Regions from separate parts of the Sinomonas sp. B1-1 genome, predicted to be linked through region 3. Evidence: predicted binding sites of a transcription regulator. Region 3 holds the regulator's gene; each other region holds the start of a gene.

Region 1 (6,491 bases), 150 kb from region 3:
CGACCTGCTCGAAGCCGTCTCCGAACGCCATGACCGTGACGGAGGCGACGACCCTCCCGCCGCTTTCGGCCACGAGAACGGTGCCGCGCGCCGCCCGGTATGCGACGTCCGCCACCTGCCTCATGTACGGGTGCTCCGGGTCCTCGAAATACCCTGCTGCAAGATATGCCTCGGCGGCAATGCGGGCGATCTCGGGATAGTCCTCCGGAGTCGCCTCGCGAATGGCCAGGGACGCGGCGATCTCGCGTTTCGACGGGTCAGCCACTCCGGTCACTCGATCGGGAAGCGGCCGGAGAACTCGATGCTGCCCGCGCAGGTCCAGGCTGCGAGACGCTCTGCGTCGGAGGGGCCGCCGTCGAGAGGGCTGGTGAGCGCGGGCCGGCGCACCCAGCAGCCGGCCTCCTCGGCGATGAGGGCGCCTGCGGCGAAGTCGTGCTCGTTGAGGCCGCGCTCGCCGTACGCGTCGTGCGTGCCGTCAGCGACGAGGCAGAGGTCCAGCGCTGCCGACCCGAGCCGGCGCATGTCCCCGAAGCCGTCCATGAGGCCGGGCAGAAAGGCCGCCTGTTCTGCGCGGACACCGGGGTCGTAGCTGAACCCGGTCGCAAGGAGCGCGGACCCGGCGCCGGCGCGGCCCGCTGTGGGGCCTTCCAGCTGGCGCGGGGCGCCACGCCCGTCGGAGCGGAACGCTCCCCCGCCCCGCACGGCCCAGTACTCCCGGTCCAGAGCCGGCGCGCTCACGACGCCGGCGAGCCAGTGGCCCTCGGCATCGGCCACCGCGACGCTCGTGGCGTAGTAGACGATGTCCCGGATGAAGTTCGTGGTCCCGTCGAGCGGGTCGATCGACCAGCGGAAGCCGCTCGGATCCTCGACGGTTGTGGTCCCGTCCTCCTCGCCCGTGATGACGTCGCGGGGCCGTTCGGACGCGAGGACGTCCCTCACGGCCTTCTCCGCGGCCAAGTCGAAAGCGGTGACCCAGTCGCTGCCGGAGCTCTTCGTCTCCTGCTCGGCGTCACCCACGGCAAGGGTCCCCGCCTCGCGGCCGGACAGGACCGCCGCCCCGGCGGCAGCGGCGCGCCGGGCCGTCGCGAGCAGGCCCGCCAGTAGGTCCAGTGAGTACTGGGCGCTCACGGCGCTGCCTCCCCGTCCGTCTCCGGGTCCTCCTCGGCCTCGCCGATCCGGGCGGCGAGTTCCTCGCCCGTGGAGGCGCCGTCGTCGTCCGAGGGAGTCCCCGCCTCTGGTGCCGCTTCGCCCTCAGCCGCCGCAGCCTCCGCCTTCCCCGGGCCTTCGGCAAGGAGCTTGACGAAGCCCGCCTCGTCCAGAATCGGCAGCCCGAGCTGTTCGGCCTTGTCGAGCTTGGATCCCGCGCTCTCGCCGGCCACCACATAGTCGGTCTTCTTGGACACGCTGCCGGAGGCCTTGCCGCCGCGGATGATGATGGCCTCCTTGGCCTCGTCGCGGCTGAAGCCCTCCAGGCTTCCGGTCACGACGACGGTGAGCCCCTCGAGCGTGCGGGCTGCGGAAGCATGCTGCTCGTCGGCCATGGCCACGCCCGCGGCCTTCCAGCGGTCGACGATCTCCCGGTGCCAATCCTCGGCGAACCATTCGATGAGGGCGTCCGCGATGATCGGCCCGACCCCGTCGACCTCAGAGAGCTGCTCGCGGGCGTCCGGGGCCGCGAGCACCGCACGCAGGGCATCCATGGAGCCGTAGCGGGTTGCGAGTGCGCGCGACGCCGTCGGCCCCACGTGCCGGATGGACAGCGCCACGAGCACGCGCCACAGCGGCTGGGACTTGGCCTTCTCGAGCTCGCGGAAGAGCTTCTCGGTGTTGGCCGTGGGCTTCGACGGTGTCTTGGCCGTGGGCTTGGTGTAGAAGTACGGCACGAGCTCCCATTCCCCCGTGCCCGCCCCCTTCGCGCGCTTCTCGCGGCGGATCATGACGTCGCGGAGGTCCTCCGGGGCGAGGTCGAAGATGCCCGCCTCGTTCTCGAGCGGAGGAGTCTCGGGAGCAGCGGGCTGCGTCAGCGCAATCGCTGCCTCCCAGCCGAGCGCCTCGATGTCGAAGGCGCCGCGGCCTGCCAGGTGGAACACGCGCTCGCGCAGCTGGGCGGGGCAGGAGCGCGCGTTGGGGCACCGGACGTCCACTTCGCCTTCCTTGGACGGCGCCAAGGGCGTGCCGCAGAAGGGGCACTCGGAGGGCATCACGAAATCCCGGACCGGCGGATCCTGCTGCTCGCGGAGGGCGAGGACCGGCCCTACGATCTCCGGGATCACGTCGCCGGCCTTGCGCAGCACGACGACGTCGCCGATCTTGACGCCCTTGGCCTTCACGACGTCCTGATTGTGGAGGGTGGCCATCTCGACGGTCGAACCGGCGACCTTCACGGGGACCATGACGCCGTAGGGGGTGACCCTGCCCGTGCGACCCACGTTGACGCGGATGTCGAGGAGCTTGGTGTGCACCTCCTCCGGCGGGTACTTGAAGGCGACCGCCCAGCGCGGGACCCGCGAGGTGTGGCCGAGCGCGCGCTGTGTCGCGAAGTCGTCCGCCTTGACCACGATCCCGTCGATCTCGTGGATGAGGCTGTGGCGCTTGTCGCCGTAGCGCTCGATGAAGGCCAGCACCTCCTCATAGGTGTCGAGGACCTCGTAGTAGGGACTCGTGGGCAGGCCCCACGCCTTGAGGAGCTCGTACGTCTCGGCCTGGCTCGACGACGCGAGGCCCTCCCGGGCACCGATTCCGTGGACGAACATGCTCAGGGGCCGCTTGGCGGTCTCGGCCGGATCCTTCTGACGCAGCGAACCGGCGGCGGCGTTGCGGGGGTTGGCGAGCGGCGCCTTGCCCTCGGCGATGAGCGCCTCGTTGAACTCGTTGAACGCCTTGGTGGGAATGTAGACCTCGCCGCGGATCTCCACCTCGTCGGGGTGGCTGTTCCCGGCCAGACGCTGGGGGATGTCCTTGATAGTGAGGACGTTGTGGGTGACGTCCTCACCGGTGCGCCCGTCGCCGCGGGTCGCCGCGCGGACGAGCTCGCCCTTGCGGTAGAGGAGGTTGACGGCCAACCCGTCGATCTTCAGCTCGGTGAGCCATTTCGCGGGCGGAAGGCCGACGGCGGCAACGCTCGCCTCTGCGCGGCGGATCCACGCTTCGAGCTCGTCGATCGAGAAGACGTCCTCGAGGCTGTACATGCGTGCGAGGTGTCCGACGGGCGCGAACGCAGCTGTCGCTTCGCCTCCCACCTCCTGGGTTGGCGAGTCGTTCGAGACGAGTTCGGGGTGCAGGGCCTCGAACTCCTCCAGGCGCCGGTACAGGACGTCGTACTCGGCGTCGGAGATGAGCGGCGCGTCCTCGTTGTAGTACGCGGCGCGGTGCCTGCGCACCTCGTCCGAAAGGGCCTCGTACTCCTCCCTCAGGGACTCGGGCGGGACTACGGCCTCGTCGGAGACGGCTTGGCTCACGGATTCAGCGCTCACGGTGACTATCTTGCCCTAACCCTCCGACACTGTTCCCCGACGGGGACGGATGAGCGGCACTCCCCTTGCCTTGACGGCCCGGGACGCGGGAGGCGGCGCGGTCGCTTCGACGCGGCCGTCGCAGGCCTTCCATTCTTCGAAGATACCTTCTAATCTGTCTATATGTGGGAAGAAGAAAGGTTCGAGCAGAAGCTTCAGGGGTGGGAGGCTGCCGCCATGGTGTCCGAGCCCATCGGGGAAGCTCTGGAACCGCCAGGGTGGCTGGAGGCCGAGTGGGCGCTTCGGGACGTTTCGTACGGCTACGGCTCGGGCGCAGGCGCAGGACCTGCTCACGGTGCGGGAGCCGAACTGGCTCCTCGCGTCCTCGCGTCCTCGCTCCAGGAGGCAGCCGCCGACGACCTCGTGGATCATCTACTGCACCTCGAAAGACTCGAATCGGCGCGGATCGCCGAACGGGCGGCAACGATCACGGCGCTCATTCGAGCATGCGGGCCTGAGATTGACCCGGATTGGAGGGCCGACGCGGCATCGGTCGCGGCGTCCGAGATCTCGGCAGCCCTGAAGGTCTCCGCGAGGACGGCCAAGGGAATGGTGGCGGAGGCACAGGCGCTTACCGAGCCTGCTGCCAATGCAGTCCTTGAAGCTCTCGCCGATGGTCGCCTCTCACGGCGACGGGCAATGGCGGTCATGGATGCCGCCGTTCCGGTGCCGGCGGAGAAGCTGAGTGGATTCTTCGGGGCCGCCGTCGCGGCAGCCTGCCCCGAAGACCCCGACCGCGTGCCGAACCCGAGCGCCCTGCGGAGGAAGCTCAATCGTCTGGCAGAAGAGTACGCAGTCGAGCCCCTGTCAGCGCGCCGCGCCAAGGCGATCACGGAGCGGAGAGTGGACCTGGAGGCGGCCGCTGACGGCATGTGCTGGCTCACTGCCTATCTGCCTCTCGAGGTGGGAAGCGCCATCGACACATACCTGGAAGCGGTTGCACGCTCGCTCCAGTCGCCCGATGAGCACCGTACGCTCGCACAACTGCGCGCCGACGCCTTGGCAGACCTCGCCCTCGATTGCGGGGCGCCGGCATCGGACCGGGAGACCGTGCGTGGTCGCGCGGCGTCCGGCATCCGGTGTGAAGTGGTGGTGACGATCCCGGCGGCAACGCTCGCGGGCAGTGCGGACACGCCGGCTGAGATCGTCGGCTATGGCCCCCTCGACGCCGAGACGGCCCGGGCCCTCGCTGGAGGCAGCGACCTGGACGAAGCTCTGGGTGGACCCCTCGAATGGGGCACCGCTCGCCATCGGCCGGGCCCGGTACGCGCCGACCGCGGCGATGCGACGGTTCCTCGGCGCGCGGGACCGCACGTGCCGCTTTCCCGGGTGTGACCGACCGGCAGCGGCCACCGAGGCGGACCACGCGCACGAGTGGGCCGACGGCGGTGCGACCTCGACCGACAATCTCGCCCTCCTGTGCCGGGAGCACCACCGGCTCAAGTCCCTCGGCCACTGGACAGTGGCGCAGATCGGCGCCCGGCAGGACGATGCGGTCGCCCGGGGACGAGCGGCGATGGACGGCCCTGCGGGTCAGAGACCACAGCCGGGCACGCTCGAATGGACGTCCCCCTCGGGCCGGACCTACGTGACCTATCCGCACAACGACGAACCTCCGCCGTTCTGATGTCAGACGGCCAGGTCCTCGTATGCCGTCTGGACCTTGAGCGCCCTCCCCCGGGCCACGTAGTAGCCGCGGCCGGGGACGTACTTGGGATTGCGGATCCTGCCGAGCGACGTGCTGAGCAGCGAGTCCCCGTCCATCTCGGTCGGGTTGAGCAGGAGCCCTCGCCGACCGTTCTTGAACGGCTGGGACAGGCTCCACGCGGAGCCCCAGCCCGAGGTCTCGGACTCCCCGACGACCCACAGGCCCTCCCGGTCCATAGCGGTGACCAGCGACGAGAGCCCGGCCTCGGCCAGCGTCGAGTCGAACTCTGGCAGCCCTTCGACGAACAGGGCGAACTCGCGCACGCCCACGTCCAGCTGGAGCCCGTCTGCCGCGGCAGCGACCGCGTCCTCGCCGACATAGCTCGCGTCCCACAGCGGCAGCCCGGCGATCGGAGACTTCCGGGATCCGACGTACACGCGCCGCACCTCGGGCCGCGCCCGCCGCAGCGCCGCCGCGAGGGCCACCAATGCGGTCGTGCGTCCGGACCCCGGCGGCCCGCTGAGCATGAAGGCCCCGGACGGGTCGACGAAGAGCGGTTCGAGGGTCGAGTCCTCGAGTCCGAGCGCAACGCGGCCGCTGTCGAGCGGGAGGTCGGCGCCCACGACGACGTCGGGCAGGTTCCGGATGCCCGGCGCCTCCGCGACGCCCTGGCGCCGCATCGCCGTGGCAAGCCTGACCACCTCGCGCGCCTGGACCGCCACGTTGGCGTTCCCTCCCAGGACGGCGAGCTGGACTTCGAGGCCGTCGACGACGCCGCGGCCCGGAGGAGACTGGGGCGTCACGACATCCTTCGGCTGGCCGAACATCATGTAGTCGTCCTCGCCGGTCATGCGCAGGACGATGCGCTTCTGGACGCTCGCCGCGATCGAGGCCGGGATGGAGTTGGTGCGGTCGCCCGTCATGACGAGGTGAACCCCGACGGCGCGGCCATCCGACGCCAGCTGCGTCAGCACGTCGAACACGTCGTTGTCCGCCGAGTACTCGTAGAGCTCGCGGAACGCGCCCATGCCGTCGATCAGGACGATCATGCGTGCCTCGTCAGGACGGTCCGCGAGGCGCCTGTACTCGCCGATCGTGCCCGCGCGGGCGGCGGCATAGCGATCCGAACGCTCGTCGACCAGAGCGGCAAGGTGCCGCATGAGCCGCCCCACGCGCTCGGCGTCGTCCGCGTCGATCACCGCGCCGACGTGCGGCAGGTCGGCGAGCATGTGCAGGCCACGCGACCCGGCGTCGATCCCGTACACGTGGACGGGGCCGCCGCGCATCGTGACGGCGGAGGCGACCGCGATGGTCCGCAGGGCGGCCGACTT
Region 2 (6,491 bases), on a different contig from region 3:
CCTGGTACGGCCTGGGGACGCAGCTGCCCAAGATCATGCGCGATTCCGGCTCCGATCTCGGCCCGGCGCTGACCTTCACCATCGCGCTCAACCTCGGCGCCGTCGCCGGGTCGATCATCACGGCGTGGGCCGGTGACAAGTTCGGCACGGTGAAGGTCTCGGTGGTCGCAGCGTTCCTCGCAGGCGCAGCGCTCGTCGCGCTCCTCGTGATGCCGGCATCGAACACGGCCTTTGTCTACGCGGCCCTCGTCATCGCCGGCGTCGGGACCCACGGCACCCAGTCACTCGTCATCGGCGCGATCGCTTCGCACTACCCGAGCGCGCTGCGCGGCACCGCACTCGGCTGGGCCCTCGGCGTGGGCCGCATCGGCGCCGTGCTCGCACCGCAGCTCTCCGGGCTCATGCTGGCCAGCAAGGCGGTTCCCCCGTCGATGAACTTCCTCCTCTTCGGCGGAGCGGCGCTCATCTCCGCCGTGCTCCTGGGCGTCGTCGCCGTCCGCGACTCCCGGCGTCGCGCCGCGGCCGTCGCTGCTCCGGCCACAGTGGCCTAGCAGCCTGCGTATGAAAAGCGCGTGGCCGGCTTCCTTCGGGAAGCCGGCCACGCGCCGTCGTGCGTTGTCTGGCTCTAGCGCTGTCTGGCTCTATCGGGCGGCACCCTCGATCGCGGCTTTCGCCGTGGGGTCGGAGCCCTCGAGGAAAGCAGCAATCCGCTCGGGCTCGCCCTCTTCGCCGATCGCGGAGGCGGCCCGTCCGAGCGCGTAGAGCGCGCGGAGGAACCCGCGGTTCGGCTCGTGCTCCCACGGAACGGGGCCGGCACCGCGCCAGCCGCTTCGGCGCAGCGCGTCGAGCCCGCGGTGATAGCCGACTCGGGCAAAGGCGTAGGACTCGATCGTGCGGCCCTCGTCCCAGGCCTCCTCGGCGAGGACGGCCCACAGGAGGGACGACTCGGGATGCCTGGCCACCAGGTCGATGGCCGGCTGGCCGAGGGCGAGTCCTTGGTAGACCTCGTCCTCAGCGGGAAGCCTCGTGGGCTCGGGGCCGAGGAGGTTGGTGCGGAATGTCTCGCTCATCGCTGCCCCTGCGCCCGGCCTACTTGACGGACTTGCCGGCGGAGCCGAGCTGCTGGGCGGCCTCAACCACGCGCGCGGCCATGCCGGCCTCGGCGAGGGCGCCCCACACGCGGGGGTCGTAGGTCTTCTTGTTGCCCACCTCGCCGTCGACCTTGAGCACGCCGTCGTAGTTGGCGAACATGTGCCCTGCCACCGGGCGGGTGAAGGCGTACTGGGTGTCGGTGTCGATGTTCATCTTGATCACGCCGTAGGAGACGGCGTCCGCGATCTCCTGCTCGGAGGAGCCGGAGCCGCCGTGGAAGACGAGGTCGAACGGGTTGTCCTTGCCGATCTTCGCCCCGACCTGCGCCTGGATGTCCTTGAGGATCTCGGGGCGGAGCTTGACGTTGCCCGGCTTGTAGACGCCGTGGACGTTGCCGAACGTCAGGGCAGTGATGTAGCGGCCGTTCTCGCCGGCGCCGAGCGCGTCGACCGTGGCGAGGCCGTCGGCAACGGTCGTGTAGAGCTTCTCGTTGATGGCGTTCTCGACGCCGTCCTCCTCGCCGCCGACCGCGCCGATCTCGACCTCGAGGATCATCTTCGCCGCGGCCGTGCGGGGCAGGAGCTCCTTGGCGATGCGCAGGTTCTCCTCGAGGGTCTCGGCCGAGCCGTCCCACATGTGCGAGTTGAAGAGCGGGTCGCGGCCGGCCTTGACCTCGGCCTCGGAGGCCTCCAGCAGCGGCAGGACGAAGCTGTCGAGCTTGTCCTTGGGGCAGTGGTCCGTGTGCAGGGCGATGTTCACGTCGTAGCTCTTGGCGATCTCGCGGGCGAACGCCGCGAAGCCCAGCGAGCCGACCACCATGTCCTTCACCGACGCGCCGGACCAGTAGGCCGCACCGCCGGTGGAGACCTGGACGATTCCATCCGAGCCAGCCTCCGCGAAGCCGCGGATCGCGGCATTGAGCGTCTGCGACGAGGTGACATTGACTGCCGGGAACGCGTAGCCGCCAGCCTTGGCGGAGTCGATCATCTCGGCGTACTTCTCGGGGGTAGCGATAGGCATTGATGCTCCTCGGCAGTGGCTCGATGGGGTTCACGCGGGGTGCGTGGTTGGGCCACTGCCCATCCTAGCGAGCGGGCCCGCACGGGCGAGTTTCAGGATTTCAAGATGACAGGCAGGCACGACGGCGGCGGGCAGCTCCCGCCGTTGGAGCCCCTCGGCGCGAACCGTTACTCGGAAATGCGTTCGGATATATGTATGGATCTAAGCGGTATTTGGCGCTAGAATAGGAACACGTGTACGAGCAAACCGGGGGTGGAGCGAGTGGCGGGGACGGCAGACCGAGTAGCCGGCGAATTGGCCTTCACCTCCCGGCATCCCGAGGCGCTTCACGGCTTCATCGAGCTCGATCCTCGCACCCTCGACACCCCTGCAGGTGTGGCCAAGGGACTGCGCGCCCTCGCAGAGTTCGAGGCATTCAGCGCAAGCCTTCGCGCGCTTCTGGTCGACAGGCAGAACCAGCACGTCGCCGACCAGCCGCTGGAAGGACGCAAGGGTCAGCCGGAACGACTCGGCGGAGAGGTGGCCCACGCAGCCGCCGTCTCAGAGATCGCGGCACTCCAGAACACGTCGGAAGCGGCTGCCGCCCGCACGCTCAACTTCTCGGTGGCACTCGTCAACACGCATCCGGCCCTCCACGAGGCGCTGGCGGCCGGGGACATCACGGAGTCGCACGCGCGAGCGGTCGTCGACCAGGCCGCGACCCTGCCAGAACGGGCTGCCGAGGCATTCGGCATCGAAGCGCTCGCGCGCCTCCGGGCCCGGAAGGGGCGAATCCGGACGCCGGGCGAGTTCCGCTCCGTCGTTCGGGATCTGCGCGAAAGGCTGCATCCCGAGTCGATCACCCGGAGGAGAGAGGCTGCGCGCGAAGACCGCCGCGTGTGGCTCCAGCCCGACGAGGACGGAATGTGCGTCCTGTCTGCGCTCTTGCCGGCGGAGACGGCCCGGGCGGCCTACGAGCGCATCGACGGCGCCGCGCGCGATCGCGACAGCGAGCATCGGACCCTCCAGCAGCTGCGGGCCGACATCCTCCTCCAGCTCTGCTTGACGGGCCGTGGCGGCGAGGGCCCTCGGTCCGGCGAGGCTCCGCTGTCCGGCGAGCCCATCCCGTCGCTCGAGCAACTGCTCTCCCGAATCACCGCGGAAGTCGTGGTCCACATCCCGCTGGCGGTGGCACTCGGCGCGTCCGACGACGTGGCCCACCTCGACGGGTCTGGCGTCATCGATGCGACCACCGCCCGGCTCTTGGCCGCCGCCGCACCGACCTGGCAGCGCCTGTTCACCGACGACGAGGGAGTCCCGGTCAAACTCGGACGGTCCACCTACAGACCCCCGGCCGGACTCGTTCGCTTCATCCAGTACCGGGACGGCAAATGCGTGGTCCCGGGATGCACGGCCGCGGCGAGGCGTTCCGAGATAGACCACACAATCGAGTGGCAGGACGGCGGCGCAACCAATGCAGAGAACCTCGCACTCCTGTGCACCAAGCACCACGCCCTGAAGTCACTCGCCGTGTTCCATCTGAGGCGGTCCATGCCGGATCACGGCGGGAGGCACATCGGCGAGCCGCCGAAGGTCAGCGGGGACCTTGTGTGGAAGAGCCTCCTCGGCGAGGAGTACCCCGCCGAGCCGGCGGACCGGACCCACATTCTCGGGCCCCGGCCCGCTGCACCCACTGCTGTTCCCGCGGCGCCGCCGGCGCACACCAGCGGGGCCTGCGCCCCGCCGCCCTTCTGATCCCGGATGCCTTCCGATCCCAGACGGCTTTTGCCCTCGGCCGCAGCCTGCCTGTAGCCTAGGAAGTGCGCAGGGGAGTATCCCAAGCGCTGCATACGTCAACACGTCGGGCGCCGGAGCCCGGCCGGGTGCAGCGGCCATCCCATCGGGGTGGTGGAGAGACTTGTGGCGATAGCGCCTACCTGCGAAAGGGACATCTTCCCATGTCTGTATCCCCACTTGTCTGGGGCGTCACGATCGTTCTGATCCTGGCCCTGCTGGCTTTCGACTACTTCTTCCACATCCGCAAGGCCCACGTGCCGACGCTCAAAGAGGCGGCGGTGTGGTCGTCGATATACGTCGGAGCGGCCATCCTCTTCGGCATCGCGGTCCTGGTCTTCGGCGGCCCGTCCATGGGGTCCGAGTACTTCGCCGGCTTCATCACGGAGAAGGCCCTCTCGGTCGACAACCTCTTCGTGTTCCTGGTGATCATGGCGAGCTTCCGGGTTCCCCGTGAGGACCAGCAGAAGGTGCTGCTGTTCGGCATCGTGTTCGCGCTCATCGCGCGCACAGCCTTCATCTTCCTCGGCGTCGCGCTGATCAACAGCTTCTCGTGGATCTTCTACGTCTTCGGCATCATCCTGCTCATCACCGCGGGCAACCTGCTCAAGCCCGAGGACTCCGGTGACGACGAGGCGGACAACTTCATCATCCGTCTGGCCCGCAAGTTCCTCCGCACGTCGCAGCACTACGACGGGGACAAGCTCTTCACGGTTGAGAACGGCAAGCGCGTCCTGACCCCGATGCTCCTCGTGATGGTGGCGATCGGCGGCACGGACCTCCTGTTCGCCCTCGACTCGATCCCCGCGATCTTCGGCCTCACCCAGAACCCGTACATCGTCTTCACGGCCACCGCGTTCTCCCTCATGGGCCTGCGCCAGCTGTTCTTCCTCCTCGACGGACTGCTCGACCGCCTCATCTACCTCTCGTACGGCCTCGCCGCGATCCTCGCGTTCATCGGCGTGAAGCTGGTCCTCCACGCGCTGCACGAGAACACGCTGTTCTTCATCAACGGCGGCAACCATGTCCCGGTCTTCGAAATCACCACCGGCCTGTCGCTCACCGTCATCATCGGCGTCCTGGCCATCACGATCTTCGCGTCGCTGTTCAGCAAGGCCGGCAAGGCCCATGCCGCGGTCAACAACGCCCGCCGCCATGCCGAGAGCTACCTCGACCTCGAGTACACCGCGGACCTCTCCGAGCGCGAGCGCGTCTACCGGGAGCTCATGGACGAGGAGCAGTCGATCCTCGCCATGGACAAGAAGTACCGCGACAAGGTGAAGGACATCGAAGAGATCCGGGCGAAGGTGGCCGAGGCCCACGCCGCGCACGCGGATTTCACCGCCAAATAGCGGCACCCCCTGCCCAGCACACGACGGCGGGCGGTCACCCCGGAGGCCTATGGCCTCCGCGGGTGGCCGCCCGCCGGCGTCTGCGCGAGAATCACAATCCCGCGGTCCACAGCGCAGGTCGCGGCCTCGGTGCGGGAGGCGACGCCGAGCTTGACGAAGATGTTGCTCAGGTGACGGTGGACCGTCCGCTCGCTCAGGTACAGCCGGTCAGCGATGGCGCGGTTGGTCAGGCCCAGGGTGACCAGTTTGAGCACCTCGACTTCGCGTGACGTAAGACCGTACGGTGCAGGATCCCCCCGCAGTAGCCGCTCGACCTCAGCCAGGTCCGGCCCCGCTCCCAGGCCTCGGAAGACTTCGCGGGCGAACGCGAGCTCAATCAGGGCGGCTTCCGCGTCACCCGCCAGCCGGTAGGCCTTGGCAATCAGCATCGCAGTCCGGGCGGTCTCGTACGGAAACGCAAGCGACCGCCACAGATTCGAGGCCGTCCGCAGGAGGGGCAGCGCGCCACGCCAGTCCTGCTCCGCAATGGCAATCTCCCCTGAAGCAGCAGCACAGGCGGCGCGGAGTGCGTCCGAGGTGAAAGCCTCGGCGAGTTGCGCGAGCTCGTCCGCAGCCTCTCGCGCCTTCGTCGCCTCGCCTGCCGCGAGGAGGACTGTCACCGCAGCGGGCAGAACCTCGGCACGCACGGACCTCGCCTCGGACTCGCTGAGCGCACGGAGGATACCGGCCGCCGCAGCCGGCACATCGCCGAGCGACAGCCGGAGCAGCGCAAGGCCCGGCTGTGTCGGCCCTCCCGAGAACGCCGCCGCACGGTACGCCGCCTCTGCGTCCGCAGCGTGGCCGAGAAGCCGATGCGATTCCGCCCGTTCGTAATGGGCATGACCGACCACGAGCGCCCCCGCCTCTTCCGCGAGCAGCCGGCAGGCCTCCTCGAGAGCGGCCAGTGCCTCACGCCAGCGCCCGGCGAGCCGCAGATCAGCGGCCCGATACGTGAGGCAGTTGCCGTAGAAGGGTCTGCCGAAGGGAGGCACACGATGGAGCCAGGAGCCGAGCGCCACACTCCACTCACGGACCCGCACGTCGTCATGCACCTCCTCGTGGCACGTGCCGATCGCGGCGCAGAACAGGAGGCTCGTCACACGCGGCGATGTCTTCCCGGACAGCACCCCGAGCATCGCCTCGTCGAGTCGTTCCAGCCCCTCCCTGCGCTGGCCCGACTTGAGGAGGGCGCGGCCACCGAGGAGGGTCGAGAAC
Region 3 (6,491 bases):
TCGCGAACGCGCCGACGCCGGGCACCACGAGGCCGTCGGCGTTGAGCGCATCCTCCGCCTTAGCGCTCAGCGTGACAGCGGCTCCAGCCCGTTCGAGGGCGCGCACGGCCGAACGGACATTGCCCGAGCCGTAGTCGAGCACGACGACGGTGGGCCGCCCCTCGGGATCCGTCGCAGGTCCGCCCGCGTTCCGCGGGTCCACGGCGACGCCCCCCGGGGCATCCGCCGGCGCCTCGGGCAGGGAGTCCGCTCCGGGTACGGTGCTCACAGGGCTCCCTTTGTCGACGGGATGGCGTCCCCGATGCGCGGGTCGGGCTCGACCGCGGCGCGGAGGGCACGGGCGAAGGCCTTGAACTGGGCCTCGACAATGTGGTGGGGGTCCCGGCCGGCGAGGACGCTCATGTGCAGGCAGATGCCGGCATGCAGCGTGATCGCCTCGAAAACGTGCCGCGTGAGCGAGCCCGTGAAGTGGCCGCCGATCAGGTGGTACTCCTGCCCGGCAGGCTCGCCGCCGTGCACGAGGTAGGGGCGCCCGGAGACGTCGACGACCGCGTGCGCGAGCGCCTCGTCCAGCGGCACGCTCGCCTCGCCGAAGCGGCGGATGCCCGCCTTGGTGCCCAGCGCCTGCTTGAGGACCTCGCCGAGGGTGATCGCGATGTCCTCCACCGTGTGGTGGACGTCGATGTGGGTGTCCCCCGTCGCCTTGACGGTCAGATCGATGAGCGAGTGCTTGGCCAGGGCCGTGAGCATGTGGTCGTAGAACGGGACGCTGCTGGAGATGTCCGAGCGGCCGGTGCCGTCCAGGTCGATCTCGACGAGGACCGACGACTCGCTCGTCGTGCGCTCCATCCGCGCGCGTCGCCCAGTCCGCTCCTGGAGGTCGGCGGTCTGCAGCTCGGTGCTCATGGATGTGTCCTTCGGGTGAGGGGGTGTGGTCTCTATTCTATTCGCCTCGCAGCACGCCCCGTGCCGGGGGCGCGGGGCGGCGCGCGGTCGGGGACCGCCTCGCTCAGTGCGCGAGCAGCTCCTCGAGCCGCGTGAGGAACGCGGTGGTCTCCGCCTCGGTCCCGGCGGTCACCCGCAGGCTCCCGGGGATTCCGACGTCGCGCACCAGCACACCGACCTCGAGAAGTCCGCGCCACACGGCCTGCGGGTCCTCGAAGCCGGTGACGAACACGAAGTTGGAGTCCGAGGCGGCGGGGGTGAGCCCGAGCCGGGTCAGCTCGCGGACGATCCTGTCGCGCTGGCCCTTGATGGCCTCGACCTCTGCCATCAGGGAGTCGCGGTGCCGGAGCGCCGCGAGCGCGGTGGCCTGGGTGACGGCGGAGAGGTGGTAGGGAAGCCGCACGAGGCGGAGGGCGTCGATCACCTCGGGCGCCGCCGCGAGGTAGCCGAGCCGGGCACCGGCGAGGGCGAAGGCCTTGCTCATGGTCCGCGTGACGACGAGCCGGGGACGCCCGGGAAGGAGCGTGAGCGCCGTGGACGTCCCCGCCTGGGCGAACTCGGCGTACGCCTCGTCGACGATGACGATGCTCTGGCTCGCCTCCCCCGCCTCGTAGACGGCCTCGACGACGTCGAGGCCGAGTGCCGTCCCGGTCGGGTTGTTCGGCGAGCAGAGGATGACGATGTTCGGCGCGTGCTCACGCACCTGGGCGGCTGCGGACTCGGGGCTCAGGCCGAAGTCTGCCGACCGCTCGCCCCGGAGGTACGCCGTCCCGGTGCCGCTCGCGAGCAGGGGGTACATGGAGTACGTGGGCGGGAAGCTCAGGACCGCTCGGCCGGGTCCGCCGAAGGCCTGCAGGAGCTGCTGCAGGACCTCGTTGGAGCCGTTCGCGGCCCAGAGCTGCTCCGCCGACAGCCCGTGGCCGAGGTACTCGGCGAGGGCCTCGCGCAGCTCGGTGAACTCCCTGTCGGGGTAGCGGTTGAGACCGCCGGCCACCGCGCGGACGGCCTCCACGATGGCCTCCTGCACGTCCGCGGGGACCCCATACGTGTTCTCGTTGACGTTGAGCTGGATGGGGACGTCAAGCTGCGGCGCACCGTAGGGGTGCTGTCCGCGGAGATCGTCGCGGAGGGGGAGGCTGTTGAGTCGTTCGAGCTGGTCGTCCACCGGTCCAGCCTACGCCAGCGGCACCGGCGCCCACATTCCGGGGGCCAGCCGAAGACCCCGGAAACGGCACCATGCGGCTCGCCCCGGAGAGGTTCAGCGGGCGGAGAGGTTCAGCGGGCGAGCGGAACGACGATCTGCTCGCCGGGGAGCACTCTGGTGCTCTCCAAGTCATTGAGCTGGCGGATCTGGCTGATCGTCACGCGCGGGTCCTGGTCGGGCACACGGCCCTCGGCAATGCTCCACAGCGACTGGCCGGGCTGCACGGTCACCGTTTCGACAGCGCCGGGGCCGACCGCCTCCCCGGCCGCCTTCGCCGGCGCCATGAGCGCAGACCACGCGACGAGCACCGCCAGCGCCGCAGCGAACACCGGCAGGACGACGAGGACGAGCCTTCCCCTGCGCGTCAGGCGCAGCGGGGCCTGAGCAGGCGCGGACCGGAAGTCCCTGCCCGGCGACGCCGGGCCGCAGTGGACCACCTTCAGCCGGCGGCGTGCCTCCTGCTTGGCCGGGAGGGGAGCCCCGTGCCCATTTCCGGCGAGGATCGCGAGTGCCATGATGCGCCTTCCCCTGCGCAGTCGCCGAACGAGGTCGAGTGCGAACACATCGGCGGCACTCTGCGCAGTGTTTCGAAGAAACGTTCGAAGTGATGACTCTTTCTTAGCACCTGTCCACGATGCATGTCCAGACACGGTCGAACACATGTTTGAAAGGCCTGTCCGACTGGCCTACGGTGGGGATAGCACCGGGTTCCACGCCGAGCTGCCCGCCCCCGTCGACCATGACGACATCCTGCCGAGGGGGTACGACAGTTCTCGCAGGGAGGCCCCGGGGCATCGACGGACGGGATCCCGGAGCGCGTGGCGCCCCCGGTGGAGAGGCAGGACGGCATGGCATCACGGACCAGAGCAGCCAAAGGACTGACGGCGCGCCAGAAGAGGATCCTCGAGACGATCCAGCGCTCCGTGCAGCTCAAGGGCTACCCGCCGTCCATGCGCGAGATCGGGGACACGGTGGGCCTCGCAAGCCTCTCAAGCGTCACGCACCAGCTGATGCAGCTCGAGAAGCTGGGCTACCTGCGCCGCGATCCCAAGCGCCCCCGCGCCATGGAGGTCCTGATGCCGCTGACGCTGGACGAAGGCGAACTGAGCGTTCCGGCCGAGGAGGCCGCCGCCCTGCGCGGCGCGACCGGGGTCCCGCTCGGGGACATGGCCAGCGCTGCCGACACGGCGCTCGTTCCGCTGGTCGGGCGCATCGCCGCTGGTGGCCCCATCCTTGCGGACCAGGCGGTCGAGGACGTCATGCCGCTCCCCCGGCAGCTGGTGGGCTACGGCGAGCTGTTCATGCTCAAGGTCAAGGGCGACTCCATGATCGACGCCGCCATCTGCGACGGGGACTGGGTGGTCGTGCGCCGGCAGAACGCGGCGGAGAACGGCGACATCGTGGCCGCGCTGCTCGACGACGAGGCGACGGTCAAGACCTTCCGCCAGCGCGACGGGCACACCTGGCTCCTGCCGCAGAACACCCGCTACGAGCCGATCCTCGGCGACCACGCCACCATCATGGGCAAGGTCGTCTCGGTCCTGCGGTCGGTGTGAGCCCGCCGTTGGGCCGGCGGCCCGTTCAGCCGGCGGCGGCGAGACGCCTGAGCGCGTCGGTCACGACGTTCCGGTCGGCGGTCCCCCACAGCGGCGGGAGCGCTCCGCGCAGGAACGCCCCGTAGCGCTCGGTCGCAAGCCTCGAGTCGAGGACGGCCACGACGCCGCGGTCCTCGGTCGAGCGGATCAGCCGCCCTGCGCCCTGCGCGAGGCGCACGGCCGCATGTGTCGCCGAGACGGCCATGAAGCCATTCCCGCCGGCCTGGGCGACGGCGCGGGAGCGCGCCGTCGTGAGCGGATCGTCCGGCCGCGGGAACGGTATCCGGTCGATGACGACCAGACGGCACGAAGGGCCTGGGACATCCACGCCCTGCCACAGCGACATCGTCCCGAACAGGCAGGTGTCGGGTTCTGCGGCGAACTGCTTCACGAGGGCACTCATCGATGACTCACCCTGGCAGAGGATCTCGACGTCGAGCCGGAGGCGCAGCTCGTCTGCGGCCTCCTCGGCGGCCCGCCGGGAGGAGAACAGGCACAGCGCCCCGCCCGAGGAGGCCCGCAGGAGTGCCTCGAGGTCGTCGACCGCCTCCGGGGAGAGTCCGCGTCCCGGTCGCGGGAGGTGCTTGGCGACATAGAGCATGCCCTGCCTGGGGTAGTCGAAGGGTGATCCGACGTCGACTCCCGTCCACGAGGGCGCCCCTGCGCCCAGCAGCCCCAGTCCGCCCGCGGTCGGTTCGAACGCCGACCCGATCGCGAGGGTCGCGCTCGTCAGGACGACCGTGTGCCCGTCGAAGAGCCCCTCGCGGAGCCGGCCGCCCACGCCGAGCGGTGCGATGTGCAGCATGGCGGGGGCGTCGTCGTCGGCCGCTGCGTAGCCCGTCACGGGGTCCGGCGCGCCCGTGCGGGTCACCCACATGACCTCCCGGTTGGCCTCCGCCTCGAGGAGCCGCTCGCAGACCTCGAGGACGGCGAGGAGGCGCGACCGGGCGATCTGGCGCCCGCCGTCCGCCGACTGCCCGTCCCCGGGCTTCGAGTCCGACAGCGCCACACGGCACGCGTCCCGCACGAGGGCGACATCCTGGGCCTGCTCCTCGTTCAGCCCGCGCGCGAGCAGGCCCGTCGGCGCAGAGGTGAGCGAGAGCTCGAGGGCGGTCGCGGCGGCCTGCAGGGAATCGACAGTGATCCCGCAGTGGCGGCGCGCGCTCGATGCCGCGGCCTGGATCATCTGGGCCGAGAGCTGGCCGCTCACCGCGCCCGTGACGCGGTCGGCGAGCTCGTGCGCCTCGTCGACCACCACGACGTCGTACTCCGGGAGCACGTTGAGGCCCTCGAACGCGTTGATCGCGAGGAGCGCATGGTTCGTCACGACGATGTCGGCCTCGGCGCCACGCTGCCGCGCGAGCTCGCTGAAGCACTCGGCCGCGAAGGGGCACTTCTGCGCCCCGAGGCACTCGAGCGCCGTGACGGAGACCTGCCGCCACGCCCGGTCGGTGACCCCGGGCACGAGGTCGTCGCGGTCCCCCGTCTCCGTCTCCTCGGCCCACTGGCGCAGGCGCGCCACCTCCCGTCCGAGCTGGGTCGTCGGGCCGGCTCCGGGATGCCCGACGGCGGCGTCCTCGCCCAGGCTGAACAGCTGCCCCTCCGCGGCCTCGTCGGTCGGGAACCCACCCTCGAGCTTGTGCCGGCACAGGTAGTTGGACCGGCCCTTGACGAGCGCGACGTCGACAGGCCGGTCGAGCTTGGGCGTGATGGCCGCAAGCAGGCGCGGGATGTCGCGCCCCACGATCTGCGCCTGGAGCGCGAGCGTCGCCGTCGCGACGACCGCGGGCCGGTCGCTGTGCTGGGCGTGCGCGATCAGCGGAACCAGGTAGGCCAGAGACTTCCCCGTCCCGGTCCCCGCCTGCACGAGCAGGTGCTTCTGCTCCTCGATGGCAGTGGCAACCTGTCGGGCCATCTCGTGCTGCCCGTCGCGCTGCTGGCCGCCCATCGACGCGACGGCCGCGTCGAGGAGGGAGAGCGCCGTCTCCGCGGCCCCGGCGCTGCCCCGTCTCGCGCTGCCGTGCGCTACGGCCGACTCAGTCATGGACCACGAAGGGCGCGAGCTCCGCCGCGAGCTCCTCGCGGACCACGACCTCGGCCCGGGTGCCCTCCTCCACGTGCTCGAGGGAGCGGATCTCCGAGCTCGAGGTGTGCAGGCGGTTGAGGAGGTCACCGCGGCTGTACGGGACGAGGATGGTCAGCGTCACGCTCGGACGCGGGATGGCGTCGCTGATCGCCTCCTTGAGCTCGGCGATGCCCGCGCCGGTCCGGGCGGACACGACGACGTGGCGCGGCTCGCGCTGCCGGAGCCGTTCGAGGACGAACGGGTCAGCGGCGTCCGCCTTGTTCAGGACGATGATCTCGGGGACCTTGCGCGCGTCGACCTCCGCGAGGACCTGGCGGACCGCTGCGATCTGGCCCTCGGGGTCGGGGTGCGAGGCATCGACGACGTGGAGGATGAGGTCGGCGTCTGCCACCTCCTCGAGCGTGGACCGGAACGCCTCGACCAGCTGGGTCGGCAGCGACCGCACGAACCCGACGGTGTCCGCGAGCGTGTAGGGAAGCCCGTCCGGCGTCTCGGCCCGGCGCACGGTCGGGTCAAGGGTGGCGAAGAGGGCGTTCTCCACCAGCACCCCGGCGTCGGTGAGCCTGTTGAGCAGGGACGACTTGCCCGCGTTGGTGTAGCCCGCGATCGCCACCGAGGGAATCTCGTTGCGCTTGCGGTTCGCGCGTTTCGTCTCGCGGGC

What was found. Region 3 encodes LexA, which represses DNA repair genes until DNA is damaged. Its sites were predicted from a motif close to TCGAACANNTGTTCGA; they were not measured.
Region 1: a site for LexA is predicted at 3,610-3,625, ahead of ACQ5BE_RS05680 (DUF222 domain-containing protein). Genes of this name have one in related genera too.
Region 2: a site for LexA is predicted at 2,284-2,299, ahead of ACQ5BE_RS17415 (DUF222 domain-containing protein). Genes of this name have one in related genera too.

The regions. Positions count from the first base shown of each region.
Region 1 is NZ_JBCHVF010000002.1:203,345-209,835, forward strand. Features, by position in the region: gene ACQ5BE_RS05665 (GNAT family N-acetyltransferase) at 1-265, opposite strand, end outside; gene ACQ5BE_RS05670 (inositol monophosphatase family protein) at 271-1,128, opposite strand; gene ligA (NAD-dependent DNA ligase LigA) at 1,125-3,473, opposite strand; gene ACQ5BE_RS05680 (DUF222 domain-containing protein) at 3,636-4,847, shown strand; gene ACQ5BE_RS05685 (HNH endonuclease signature motif containing protein) at 4,795-5,139, shown strand; gene ACQ5BE_RS05690 (FtsK/SpoIIIE domain-containing protein) at 5,142-6,491, opposite strand, start outside.
Region 2 is NZ_JBCHVF010000015.1:66,493-72,983, reverse strand. Features, by position in the region: gene ACQ5BE_RS17430 (MFS transporter) at 1-551, shown strand, start outside; gene ACQ5BE_RS17425 (DUF3151 domain-containing protein) at 642-1,070, opposite strand; gene fbaA (class II fructose-bisphosphate aldolase) at 1,090-2,112, opposite strand; gene ACQ5BE_RS17415 (DUF222 domain-containing protein) at 2,407-3,846, shown strand; gene ACQ5BE_RS17410 (TerC family protein) at 4,050-5,237, shown strand; gene ACQ5BE_RS17405 (response regulator transcription factor) at 5,285-6,491, opposite strand, start outside.
Region 3 is NZ_JBCHVF010000002.1:49,415-55,905, forward strand. Features, by position in the region: gene hisH (imidazole glycerol phosphate synthase subunit HisH) at 1-202, opposite strand, end outside; gene hisB (imidazoleglycerol-phosphate dehydratase HisB) at 265-906, opposite strand; gene ACQ5BE_RS04905 (histidinol-phosphate transaminase) at 1,010-2,110, opposite strand; gene ACQ5BE_RS04910 (LysM peptidoglycan-binding domain-containing protein) at 2,221-2,664, opposite strand; gene lexA (transcriptional repressor LexA) at 2,998-3,705, shown strand; gene ACQ5BE_RS04920 (ATP-dependent DNA helicase) at 3,731-5,788, opposite strand; gene hflX (GTPase HflX) at 5,781-6,491, opposite strand, start outside.